DNA from 4 places in the Sphingomonas sp. GC_Shp_3 genome. Region 2 is predicted to be linked to each of the others. Evidence: predicted binding sites of a transcription regulator. Region 2 holds the regulator's gene; each other region holds the start of a gene.

Region 1 (3,114 bases), on a different contig from region 2:
ACGAGATGTCGCGCATGCCGATCTTGACCGCGAGCGCCTCGGGCTTGAGGCGCGCGCCGCCGCACACTTCGCAGGGGGCGCTGCTCTGGTACTTGGACAGTTCCTCGCGCATCCACGCGCTCTCGGTGGAGAGCATGCGGCGGTTGAGGTTGCCGATCACGCCCTCGAACGGCTTCTTCACGTCGTAGCTCTTGCGCCCGTCGATAAAGGTGAGCGTGACGGGCTTGCCCTCGGTGCCGTGGAGGATGACGCGCTGGACCTCGGGCGGCAGCTCCTGCCACGCCGTATCGAGGTTGAAGTCGTATTCGCGCGCGAGGGAGCCGAGCACCTGCATGTAATAGGGCGACGGCGGGTTGGACTTGGCCCACGGCACGACCGCGCCCTTCTTGATCGACAGCGCGTGGTTGGGGACGACGAGGTCTTCGTCGAACAGCAGTTTCTCGCCGAGGCCATCGCAGGCCGGGCAGGCGCCCTGCGGTGCGTTGAAGCTGAACAGGCGCGGTTCGATCTCGGCGATGGTGAAGCCGCTGACCGGGCAGGCGAACTTCTCGGAGAAGACGATGCGGTTGTCCGGGATGCCGGTGCCCTTCATCTTCTTCGGCGCAGCCTTGCCCTTGGCGATCGTCTCGCCCTCGGCCTGCCCTTCGCTGACCGGCATCGGCGCGTTCCCGGCGAGACCGGCGACGGTCGCGTCGACGAGATCGACATAGGCAAGCCCCTCGGCGAGCTTCAGCGCGGTCTCGAAACTCTCGGCGAGGCGGGTTGCGCTGTCGGCGTTCACGACGAGGCGATCGACCACCACTTCGATGTCATGCTTGAGCTTCTTGTCGAGCGCAGGCGCTTCCTCGATCTCATGCAGTTCGCCGTCGATGCGGACGCGGGTGAAGCCGGCCTTCTGCCACTCCATCATCTCCTTCTTATATTCGCCCTTGCGACCACGGATGACGGGGGCAAGCAGGTACAGCCGCGTCCCTTTGGGCAGCGCCATCACGCGGTCGACCATCTGCGACACCGTCTGCGCGGCGATCGGCAGGCCGGTGGCGGGCGAGTACGGGATACCCACGCGCGCCCACAGCAGGCGCATGTAATCGTAGATCTCGGTGACGGTCGCCACCGTCGAGCGCGGGTTGCGCGAGGTGGTCTTCTGCTCGATCGAGATGGCGGGGGACAGGCCCTCGATGTGATCGACATCGGGCTTCTGCATCATTTCGAGGAACTGACGCGCATAGGCGCTCAAGGATTCGACGTAGCGGCGCTGCCCCTCGGCATAGATCGTGTCGAACGCGAGGCTCGATTTTCCGGAGCCGGACAGGCCGGTAATGACCGTCAGCGTATCGCGCGGAATGTCGACCGAAACGTTCTTGAGGTTGTGCTCACGCGCGCCGCGTACGGAAATGGTGGTAAGGGCCATGCCGGTGGTTCTAGCTTTGTTCTGAAGGGGTTTCCAGAGCGGAGATAGGAACGGTTACCGCGCGCTGCGAGGGTGCATATTCGTTTCACCTTCGCCACAAAGCGATTATGGCGAGAACCGCACTGGCCCCCGCAACCTGCGCGCTGCCTATCGCAGCGATCGCGCCCAAGGATGTACTTCGACCATGATCGTGACGACGGTCCGCCGTATCGCCCCCGTACTGGGTGCGGCCGGGTTGCTCACCGGCGCAAGCGCCTACGCGCAGACACGGCCCACCGACGCCGCCCCGCCCCCGACCGACACGCAGAAGCCGCCGACCGATACGCAGAAGCCGCCGACCGCAAAGCCGGCCGCGCCGTCGGCCCCCGTCGATATCGGCGCGCCGGCACCCGCGCCGGAGGCGGCATCCGCAACCGACACGCAGGCACCCGCCAACGCCGCGCCACCCGCCAACACACCGGCCGCGCGGCGTCGCTACACCCACGCGCTGCACCCCTATGACACGTCACCCAACGCACCGATCGGCGATACGCGCTATCAGGCGCCGCCGGGGCTGTTCGGCGACTGGCGCAAGACGCGCACGTACCTTGGCAAGCGCGGCATCGCGGTGTCGGCGCGCTATGCCTCGGAAAGCGCGTGGAACGTCACCGGCGGTGAACGTGAGAAGGTAACCGAGACCGGGCAATTCGACGTCGGCGCCAAGTTCGATCTCGACACGATCGCCGGGATCGATGGCGGCACATTCCAGGCGACGGTGACGTGGCGGCGCGGGCGCAACCTGTCGGACGATGCCGGCCTCAACACGCTGCAACAGGTGCAGGAGGTCTATGGTCGCGGCCAGACCGTGCGCGTTACGGAGCTCTGGTACCAGCAGAAGCTCGGCGATCAGGTCGAGGTGAAGCTCGGCCGCACCAATCCGGGTGCGGACTTCGCGGTGTTCTCGTGCCACTTCATGAACCTGACCTTCTGCGGCGCGCAGCCGGGCAATCTGGTCGGCGACTACTGGACGAACTGGCCGATCGCGCAGTGGGCCGGCATCCTCCATGCCGATGTCGGGCATGGCGCCTATGTGCAGATCGGCGGTTATGTCGAAAACCCGAACGACCTGAAGAACAGCTTCTTCATCGCGCGGTTTCGCGGCGCGAACGGCGTGCTGATCCCGGTCGAGGCAGGCTGGACGCGTGGGTTGGATGGCGGCCATGTCGGCGCGTACAAGATCGGCGGCTGGTATTCGACGACCAAGGGCGACGACGTGCTGCTCGACATCGACCGGCGCCCGATCGTCATCACCGGGCTCGCACCGCTGCGACATTCCGGCCGCTACGGCGTGTTCGCCAGCATGCAGCAGCAGATCACCGGCACGTCCAAGGATGGCAAGGCGCTGACCGGGCTCGGCGTGTTCGCGAATGTGACACAGGCCGACCGCGCCACCAGCGTGACCGACAACCAGGTCGCGCTCGGCGTGTTCTACAAGGGGTTGCTGCCGGGCGTGTCGGGCGACGTGCTGGGCGTCGCGGTCGGCCGTACCAACGTCAACGGGCGCGCGGCGCAGGCGGACACGCTGGTCCCCGGTACGCCGGTGCGCGACGCCGAATATGCCGCCGAACTCTATTACAGCATCACGCCGGTGCCGTGGCTGGAGTTGCAGCCGAACGTGCAACTGATCCACCATCCCGGCGGCGTGAAGACGTTGAGCGATGTCG
Region 2 (3,114 bases):
AGAAGCACGTCGAGACGGCGAACGCCTGATCGTGACCGGCGACGGCCCGGCGCGGCTCGGCCGTAACGTTCGGCGTAAGGGGCTGGATTTCACCGCGGGCGACATACTGGTCGCGCGGGGTGAGCGGCTCACGCCGGCGCGGATCGCCGTGGCGGCCACCGGCGGACACGGCACGTTGCCTGTGCACCGGCCGTTGCGCGTGGCTACGGTCGCGACAGGAGACGAGCTGGCGGTTCCAGGCGCGCCGCTGTCACCGGGCGCGCTGCCGGAATCGAACGGTGCAATGCTCGCGGCGATGCTTGCCGATCTCCCTGTCGAGATCGTCGACCTCGGCATTCTACCCGATCGTCTCGACACCATCACCCAGGCATTTGCGGCGGTTCGCGCGGACATTCTCGTCACCACGGGTGGCGCATCGGTTGGCGATCACGATCTGGTCCGACCGGCGCTCGAAGCTGCCGGTGGGAAGCTCGACTTCTGGAAAATCGCGTTGCGGCCGGGTAAGCCCATGCTCGCGGGGCGATTGAACGACGTGGTCGTGCTCGGCCTCCCGGGCAATCCCGTGTCCGCTTTCGTCACTGCGACATTGTTCCTGCGTCCGCTCATTGCCCATATGGCTGGGGCCGCCCAACCCCTGCCGCGCCGCGCTTGCGCAGTGTTGGGCGAAGATCTGCCTGCCAACGATCACCGCGCCGACTATCTACGCGCCGAAACGCGCGGCGGTCGCGTGTACGTCGCCGCAATTCAGGACAGTTCGATGTTACGCACGCTCGCGCGCGCTGACTGCTTGGTTATCCGCCCGCCCAATGCTCCGGCGGCAAAAGCCGCCGACTCGGTGGAAATCCTGCCGCTTTCGTGATGGATCGGCCTTGACGAGGGTAATTTCGTTCCATATTGGTTCCTCATCTGTTCGGATGGAGGAACGTCGATGCTCACTCGCAAGCAGCACGAGCTGATTTGCTTCATCAATGATCGCCTTGAGGAGACCGGCGTCTCTCCTTCCTTCGAGGAGATGAAGGAGGCGCTCGACCTCAAGTCGAAATCTGGCGTCCATCGCCTGATCAGCGCGCTGGAGGAGCGGCAATTCATCCGCAGACTGCCCAACAGAGCACGCGCCCTCGAAGTGCTGCGTATGCCGGAGCGGATCGCACCGGCAAAGAAAGTGGCTTCGCTGCCTGACCCGGCCGCCGCTTCCAACGTCCGCACCGTGCCGCAACCTGCGAACGATGTGATCGAAATCCCGTTGCATGGCCGCATCGCTGCCGGTGTGCCGATCGAGGCTTTCGAGGGGCAGTCTATGCTTGCAGTCCCAGCTGCCTTGCTGGGCGGTGGTGAACATTACGCGCTCGAAGTCGCCGGCGATTCGATGGTCGACGCCGGCATCCTGGATGGCGACTACGCGCTGATCCGGCGCACTGAGACTGCGCGGGACGGTGAGATCGTGGTGGCGCTGATCGAAGAGGCGGAAGCCACACTTAAGTATTTCCGCCGCGAGGGCGCGATGGTTCGGCTTGATCCTGCCAATCGCTCCTATGACCCGCAGCGCTACGCACCCGCGCAGGTGCGGATCCAGGGTAAGCTCGCCGGGTTGCTGCGCCGCTACGATTGATCCGCCATGGGTGGCGGTCGCCCGGCTGGTTAACGGTGGTCACGGTAGCGGTCGAGAACGTCACCGCCACGCCACCGGTTTTCGCCAGCATCGCCTTGTTGAGCTTGAGCCAGCGTGGGCGGCAGGCACGTGGCAGGTTGCGATCACTAATGACGATATCGACGGTCGTGCATAACGGCACGAGTTGTTCGGTTGGAACGAAGTAGCCGCTTCGTGTCGCCAGAATGCGCCAGCGCCGACCGCCGCTGCTGCGCTGAACGAGGCACACGTCCCGGCTGCACCGCGCATCTGGCTGCTCGGACAGCAGCAACGGCACGCCCACTATACCACCATTCTCGGCAAAGGTGTTTGCGGTGTAGTCGCCAGTTCGGTCGCGCAGCACGGCGAGATTGCCGCCGGCTGTGCGAATAGCAGCATGTCGACCATCGCTGGTTACCAGCAAATCCGGAACGGGCGTGAGCAGCGCCCAAGTCGCGCCGATCACCAGCGGCACGGCACCGATACGCCGCCACCGCGTCCGCCACAACGCGATCCACAAGCCGCCCACGACCATCAGCGCGTAGGCGCCGGTCGGCATCGCTGGGATGGAGGCAACGGCTCCCGGCAGCGCGGCGACCGAGTGCGCGATCCACAACAGCAGGTCGAGAGAACGGGCCGTCACCCACCAGAACGGCCAGCCCGCGCCAATTTCGTCGAACACCAGCGCGAGCGCTTCGAACGGCATGGTGACGAACGTGGTGAGCGGGATCGCGATGATGTTGGCGACCGATCCATACACGCCGGCCCGGTGAAAATGGAACGCAGAGATCGGGATCAGCGCCAGTTCAACAACCGCGCCGGTGAACAACAACGACAGCAGCCCACGCGCCATCGCCTGCCACCGCTTCTCCTCATGCGGGCCGAACCAGCGCTTCACTGCCGGATGTTCATGCAGCGACACGATCGCCGCGACCGCCGCAAACGACAGTTGGAAGCTCGGGCCAGCCAGTGCCTCCGGATACAGCACCAGCACCACGAACGCACCTGCCGCAACCAGTCGCAACGTAATCGCCTCACGCCCCATCATCAGCGCCGTCAGCACCAGCAGCGCCGCCACGCATGATCGCACCGTCGGCACCTCCGCCCCGGTCAGCAGCGTGTAGCCGATCGCCGCGACCGCTCCGGCGCCAGCCGAGATCATCGGCACGCGCCAGCGCAAGGCGACGCAGGGGCTGAGCGCCAGTAACCGCCCGACGATCAGCATCACGGCACCGACTGCGGCGGTTATGTGCAGCCCGCTGACCGACAGCAGATGCGCCAACCCCGATCTGCGCATCGCATCGGCGTCGCCCTCTGAAATCGCGTATTGGTCGCCTGTCGCCAGCGCTGCCGCGATCGCGCCCGCTCCTCCGGGGGCGCTATGCTGGATATGAAGCGATAGCGCCGCGCGAAGGCGGCCTAGCCCCAATCCACTGCCGCGCGTTCCGGGGGTCAGCACCGTCACCGGCGCGAGCCCGCGACCGGTC
Region 3 (3,114 bases), on a different contig from region 2:
GCTCCATGAAACGCTGCTCGACCAAGATCGGCTCGGGCGGAACGACCGGATCGAGCGGCTCGGCGACACGCCCGCTCGCCTGATCGATGCGGGTGACGAGCGCGTCTCCAAACCGGCGCACGAGGGGCGCGCGCGGCATTGCGACAAGCTGGCCGATTGTATCCACACCAAGGTGAACAAGCCCATCGACCGCGCCGGAATCGAGGCGGAGCGCGGCGAGGGGCAAGCCGGCAATCGCCTCGACATGACGCGCGGGCGGCACGATGCTGCACCCCCGTCCACCGAACCGCGCCATCGCCCAAGCCGCACCCGCCGTGTCCGCCACCGCGATTCGCGCGGTGAAGCCCAGTCGCCCAAGCAACCGGACGATGCGCTGCGCCATCCGGGCCTCACCGCCGAACAGATGTGCGGAGCCGGTGATATCGAGCATCAGCCCGTCCGCATCCCCCCCGTCCGTTGTGGAAAGCGCAGTGAGCGGCGTCCAGCGGCGTGCCGCCGTGATGGCGAGGCGCAGCAGATCGGCGGCGTCACCTGCGGGATCGGCGTCGCGGATGTCGAGTTCCGGCACCAGCGCACGGGCCTGCGTTATCGCCATGCCGGGGGCTAGGCCGAGCGCACGTGCGCCGGCGCAGGCCGCGGCGATGACGAGGCGGCTGCCCTGTTTGATGCTGGTGACGAGCGGGCGATCCTCACCGCTATGGCAGACCGGGGTGGGACGCTCCGGCGCGGCGATGTCACGCAATCTCGGACGCTGCAACGTCTCGCGTCCGGAAGAGTCCGGATGTCCGGCCATGCTGCGCGGGTCTGGCCCGAGCGATTTCGGAACCGAGCCCGCCGGGCGGAAGGGTTGGCCCCCGGTCGCCTCGTCGGCACGCATCGCGCGGAACGGTGGTGCGGCCGCTTCGCTGCGACGGCCGAGGTCGCGAAACGGAGGCCGCTGGTGTGCGGGCAAAGCGGCGATCTGCGCTTCGACGTCTTCCCGAGCCCAGCGCGCGCCCGGACGCCAGCCTCCGCCGCGAGGGACAGAGCATGTTTCCGCACGTTCGGCGGCAGCGGCTTTCTCGAGGGGGGTAGCGCCACGGCCAAAGCCCGTGTCGCCGGACGACGCCTCGCGCCGCCGGCCGCCTTCGTCGCCGTGCGAAATAGCTGCGCTATTTGGTCTCGCGACGTCAGGCCGCCTCGACATAGACGTATCGATCCGCGTCATCCGTCGCAGCCGTTCGATCGGCCAGTCGGGCAGGTAGAGCGAGGCGACCCGTTTCATCGCATGCCTCCATGATGGTTTGGAAAGGCTCGCCGCCGCGCTGGCGGACGAGGTCGATGTGCCAGCAGGCGCGCCCCACCCCCTCGACCGGCAGCGGCGTGGAGGGCGCGCTGCCGATCCGCCAGCGTGTGATTGCGGCGGAGGGGACGTGAAGCGGATTGCCGCCTTCCCTCGCATGGCGTTTCAGCAGCAGCGCGATGGTCTTGCCGCCTTCCGCCGCCAGTTGCAGGCGGCGCGTATTGGGCATGGCGGCGCGCTTGACCTCGCCGATCACTGCGCCGAGGCCACGGTGCCGCAGCCCCTCCTCCATCAACGCGAGCACCTCGGCATCGTCGGAGGCCTCCGCATAGAGCACGCGGTCAGGATCAAGCCCGGCCTGATACAGGCCCGGCGCGAACAGATCGCGCCGGCGTACCACCCACAATACCGGCCCCCATGCCCGCGCGGCGGCGCCCGCCATGAACAATGTCGCGGCGGCATCGTCGCCGGGATTCGGGCTGGCGGCGGCAACCTCATGCAACGAATCGAGCCGCAAACCGCCGCCTGCGATCCGCTCGTCGAGCGCCGCCACACCGAACGGCAAAACCGGGCGACGCTTGTAGCCGTCGCCCTGGATCGCTCGCAGGCTTTCGCGCAATTCTGCTATAGTGGCTGACGACACGATTCGACTCGCTGCTAACTGTTCCTATTTTGTTCTGTTTTGATGCGGCGAGTCAATGGCTTTGCGCAACGGAGATCTAGCAAAGCCGGTTGAAATATAATAACAACAGTGCACAAGATGATTTCGGGCGCTGATGAAGGCGATCCGAACCGAAGCCGGAGATGTGATGTCCAGCGACCGTCAAGGCGCGAACCTGCCCCCCCTCTCGCTGTACGTGCCGGAGCCGCGCTTCCGACCGGGCGATGCGGTAGACTTCACGCAAGTCAAACTGCCCCCCGCCGGCCAGGCGCGTCGGCCCGACACCGCCGATCGAGCTGAGGATTTCACCGACCTAGCCTATGATCTCGTGCGCGTGCTGGACGAGGATGGACAGGCGGTCGGTCCGTGGAACCCGCGACTCGACCCCGATACGCTGCGCGGCATGCTGCGCAGCATGGTGACCGTGCGTGCGTTCGACGAACGCATGTTCCGCGCGCAGCGACAGGGCAAGACCAGCTTCTACATGAAGTGCACCGGTGAGGAGGCAGTGGCCGTTTCCGCCGCGTTCGCGCTCGATCGTGACGACATGTGCTTCCCGTCATATCGTCAGCAGGGCCTGCTCATCGCGCGCGACTGGGATCTGGTCGACATGATGAACCAGATCTATTCGAACAAGGGCGACCGGCTGCAGGGCAAGCAGTTGCCGATCATGTATTCGGTCAAGGAGGCGTCGTTCTTCTCGATCTCCGGCAACCTCACCACGCAATATCCGCAAGCCGTCGGCTGGGCGATGGCGAGCGCGGCGAAGGGCGACACCCGCATCGCCGCCGCCTGGTGCGGTGAGGGATCGACCGCCGAGGGTGATTTCCACTCCGCTTGTACCTTCGCCTCCGTGTACCGCGCGCCGGTAATCTTCAACGTCGTCAACAACCAGTGGGCGATCTCGAGCTTTTCCGGGTTTGCCGGCGCGGAGGCGACCACCTTTGCGGCGCGTGCGATCGGCTATGGGATCGCGGGCTTGCGGGTCGACGGTAACGATGCGCTTGCTGTCTATGCCGCCACTGCCTGGGCGGCGGAGCGGGCGCGCACCAACCAGGGCCCGACGCTGATCGAGCATTTCACCTACCGCGTCGAAGGGCATTCCACCTCGGACGATCCCGGCCAGTACCGTTCCGCCGGCGAGGCGAGCGCATGGCCGCTCGGCGATCCG
Region 4 (3,114 bases), 760 kb from region 2:
CCTTCATGCGAAGCGGTCCGTGCGCGACCGGGCGCACCTCGCCAGACAGCGCAATCTCGCCGAACGCGACCGCGTCGGCGGGGACCGGCCGCTCGGACAGGCCGGAGATCAGCGCCGCCGCGACCGCGAGATCTGCGGCCGGGTCCTGCACACGGTATCCTCCGGCGATGTTCAGATAGACTTCGCACGCCGAAAAACTCAGGCCGCAGCGCGCCTCCAGCACCGCAAGGATCATCGCCAGCCGCCCACTGTCCCAGCCGACCACCGCCCGCCTGGGCGTCGCGCCACTCGCCAGCCGCACCACCAGCGCCTGGATTTCGACCAGCACCGGCCGCGTCCCCTCCAGCGCGGGGAAAACGGTGGTGCCGGTCACGCCTTCGTCGCGCTGCGTCAGGAACAGTGCGGAAGGGTTGGAAATCTCCGTCAGGCCTTCCGCAACCATCGCGAACACGCCAATCTCGTCGGTGCCGCCGAAGCGGTTCTTGATCGCGCGCAGGATGCGATACTGGTGGCTGCGCTCGCCCTCGAAGCTCAGCACGGTATCGACCATGTGTTCCAGCACACGCGGACCGGCGATGCTGCCGTCCTTCGTGACATGGCCGACCAGCACCACCGCCGTGCCACGTTCCTTGGCGAAACGGATCAGTTCCTGCGCGGAGGCGCGGACCTGGCTGACCGTACCCGGTGCGCCCTCGATCAGATCGGAGTGCATCGTCTGGATCGAATCGATCACCAGCAGGTCGGGCGGCGTGCCTTGGGAGAGCGTCGTCAGGATATCGCGCGTAGAGGTGGCGGAGGCGAGTTGCACCGGTGCGTTGCCGAGCCCCAGCCGCCGCGCGCGAAGGCGCACCTGATCGGCTGCCTCTTCGCCAGAAACATAGGCGACGCTCTTGCCGGCAAGCGCCATCTTCGCGGCCGCCTGCAACAGCAGCGTCGACTTGCCGATCCCCGGATCGCCGCCGATCAACGTTGCCGATCCTTCCACGAAACCACCACCGAGCGCGCGGTCGAACTCGGCGATGCCGCTCGCCATCCGGTCGGGGAGTTCGACGTCGGTATCGAGGCCGGACAGCGTGATGAAACGCCCGCCACCTTGCAGGTTATGCTTGGCCTGGAACGGCGTGACGACGGCACCCGCCTCCTCGACCATCGTGTTCCATTCCGAACAATCCCCGCATTGCCCGGCCCAGCGATGAGAGACCGAGCCGCAAGATTGGCAGACGTAGCGCTTCTGTGGTTTCGCCATGCTGTGTCCGATACCCGAGCCGGAACGATTAGAGAACAAAAAACTTGCCCGAAGCGCGCGACCCGACCTGTGCGGCCGGGAGCTCTGCTAATTTGGGGACCGATGTTGCCTGGCTGCTTGGGACGGACTGGTACGATCGGTTGAGTGGACTGGACGATCATGGGCGATTTTTAGTGCGTCAGGCGGTCCTACCGACGGACTCTGCCGAAATCCGTGACATGCTCGTTCGGTGTGGAACCTCACTGGCATGCACCTCGCCTCCGTAGAAAGCCGGCGCCGCGACATCTCAGCGCGAGCGATCTGCTGATAATGATGCGGGGCTTTACGATCAGTCGCCACGCTTCTGAACACACGGACCGGTCTTCCGGCGGCTGCGGCCGAAACAGCGGATCGCCGCACACAAGCCGACCGCTAGCGAGCAAAAGAGACCCGCCGTTCCACCGCGTCCGAAACGTCCTGTTCCCAATCCGCCGACTCGACGCTATGGCGCGGCGATGCAGGCGACAGACCTCCGCGTTGCGCTTTTCAGCGGCAATTATAATTACACCCGCGACGGTGCCAACCAGACGCTAAACCTGCTGGTCGGCTATCTTCTCAAGCAGGGTGCGGCGGTGCGCGTCTATTCGCCGGTGAGCCGCAAGCCAGCGTTCGCGCCGACCGGCGATCTGGTCGGCACGCGCTCGGTCAAGATGCCGGGCGGCCGTGCCGAGTATAAGCTTGGGCTCGCCATTGATGCGCACGTTCGCGCCGATCTGGATGCGTTCGCGCCCAACCTCGTCCATGTCTCGGCGCCGGATTTCCTCAACCACTCGGCGGTACGCTATGCACGGGAAAAGGGCATTCCGGTGGTCGCGTCTTACCACACGCGCTTCGAGACCTATGTGCAATATTACGGCATCGGCTTCGTCGCGCCGCTGATCGTGCGCATGCAGCGCAAATTCTACCAAGGCGTCGATGAGGTGCTCGCCCCCAGCCAGATGATGGGCGAGATCCTGCGCGAATGGGGCGTGACAACGCCGGTCACGCGCTGGTCGCGCGGCGTGAACCACGATCGCTTCAGCCCGGCCCGGCGCAGCCTCGAATGGCGGCGTTCGCTCGGTATCGGCGATGACGAGATCGCGATCGGTTTCCTCGGCCGGCTGGTCAAGGAAAAAGGTCTCGATGTGTTCGCCAAGGCGATGCACGCGCTCGACGTGCGTGGCGTGCGGCACCGGACGCTGGTCGTCGGTGAAGGTCCCGCACGCGGCTGGTTCGCCAAGGAGATTCCCGATGCGGTGTTCGCAGGCTTCGTGACGGGCGACGATCTCGGCCGCGCGGTCGCATCAATGGACGTGTTCTTCAACCCGAGCGTGACCGAGACGTTCGGCAACGTAACGCTGGAGGCGATGGCGGCGGGTGTGCCGGTGGTGGCGGCGCGGGCGTCAGGCGCGGTCGGGCTGCTGGAAGACGGCTTGACCGGGCTGATCGTCGATCCGACCGATATCGAGGGCTATGCCGACGCGCTGCAACGCTTCTGCGAAGACGCCAGCTTCCGCGTCGGTGCAGGCCGCGCCGGCGTGGCGGAGGCGGCCGGCTATCGTTGGGAGCGGATCAACCAGACCGTGCTCGACACGTATCTGCGCGTGATCGCCCGCACCCCGGTACAGGCGGCGCATACGCCGGTTTGACTTGGCTTTGGCCGCGCCCTGTCGCAAGGCGCACCATGGACATAGACCACCGCCTGAGCAGTCCGGCAGCCCTTCGCAATCGCGAATCGATCCTGGACGTGTTGCGCACGGTGCTGCCGGAGCGCGGGACAGTGCTGGAGATCGCGAGCGGTTCCGGTGAGCATATCACGCACTTCGCCGCCGCCATGCCGACGCTGATCT

What was found. Region 2 encodes LexA, which represses DNA repair genes until DNA is damaged. Its sites were predicted from a motif close to GTTCCNCNCTTGTTCT; they were not measured.
Region 1: the regulator LexA is predicted to act here: its motif matches at 1,419-1,434, upstream of uvrA (excinuclease ABC subunit UvrA).
Region 3: the regulator LexA is predicted to act here: its motif matches at 1,946-1,961, upstream of OXR00_RS16855 (protein ImuA).
Region 4: the regulator LexA is predicted to act here: its motif matches at 1,268-1,283, upstream of radA (DNA repair protein RadA).

The regions. Positions count from the first base shown of each region.
Region 1 covers NZ_JALNUT010000002.1:450,615-453,728, forward strand. The annotation lists gene uvrA (excinuclease ABC subunit UvrA) at 1-1,411, opposite strand, end outside; gene OXR00_RS07825 (carbohydrate porin) at 1,596-3,114, shown strand, end outside.
Region 2 covers NZ_JALNUT010000001.1:918,241-921,354, forward strand. The annotation lists gene glp (gephyrin-like molybdotransferase Glp) at 1-859, shown strand, start outside; gene lexA (transcriptional repressor LexA) at 929-1,609, shown strand; partial or broken gene OXR00_RS04545 (ComEC/Rec2 family competence protein) at 2,181-3,114, opposite strand, start outside.
Region 3 covers NZ_JALNUT010000011.1:56,502-59,615, reverse strand. The annotation lists gene OXR00_RS16860 (DNA polymerase Y family protein) at 1-1,264, opposite strand, end outside; gene OXR00_RS16855 (protein ImuA) at 1,170-1,928, opposite strand; gene OXR00_RS16850 (3-methyl-2-oxobutanoate dehydrogenase (2-methylpropanoyl-transferring) subunit alpha) at 2,092-3,114, shown strand, end outside.
Region 4 covers NZ_JALNUT010000001.1:153,953-157,066, reverse strand. The annotation lists gene radA (DNA repair protein RadA) at 1-1,246, opposite strand, end outside; gene OXR00_RS00755 (glycosyltransferase family 1 protein) at 1,741-2,913, shown strand; gene OXR00_RS00750 (DUF938 domain-containing protein) at 2,949-3,114, shown strand, end outside.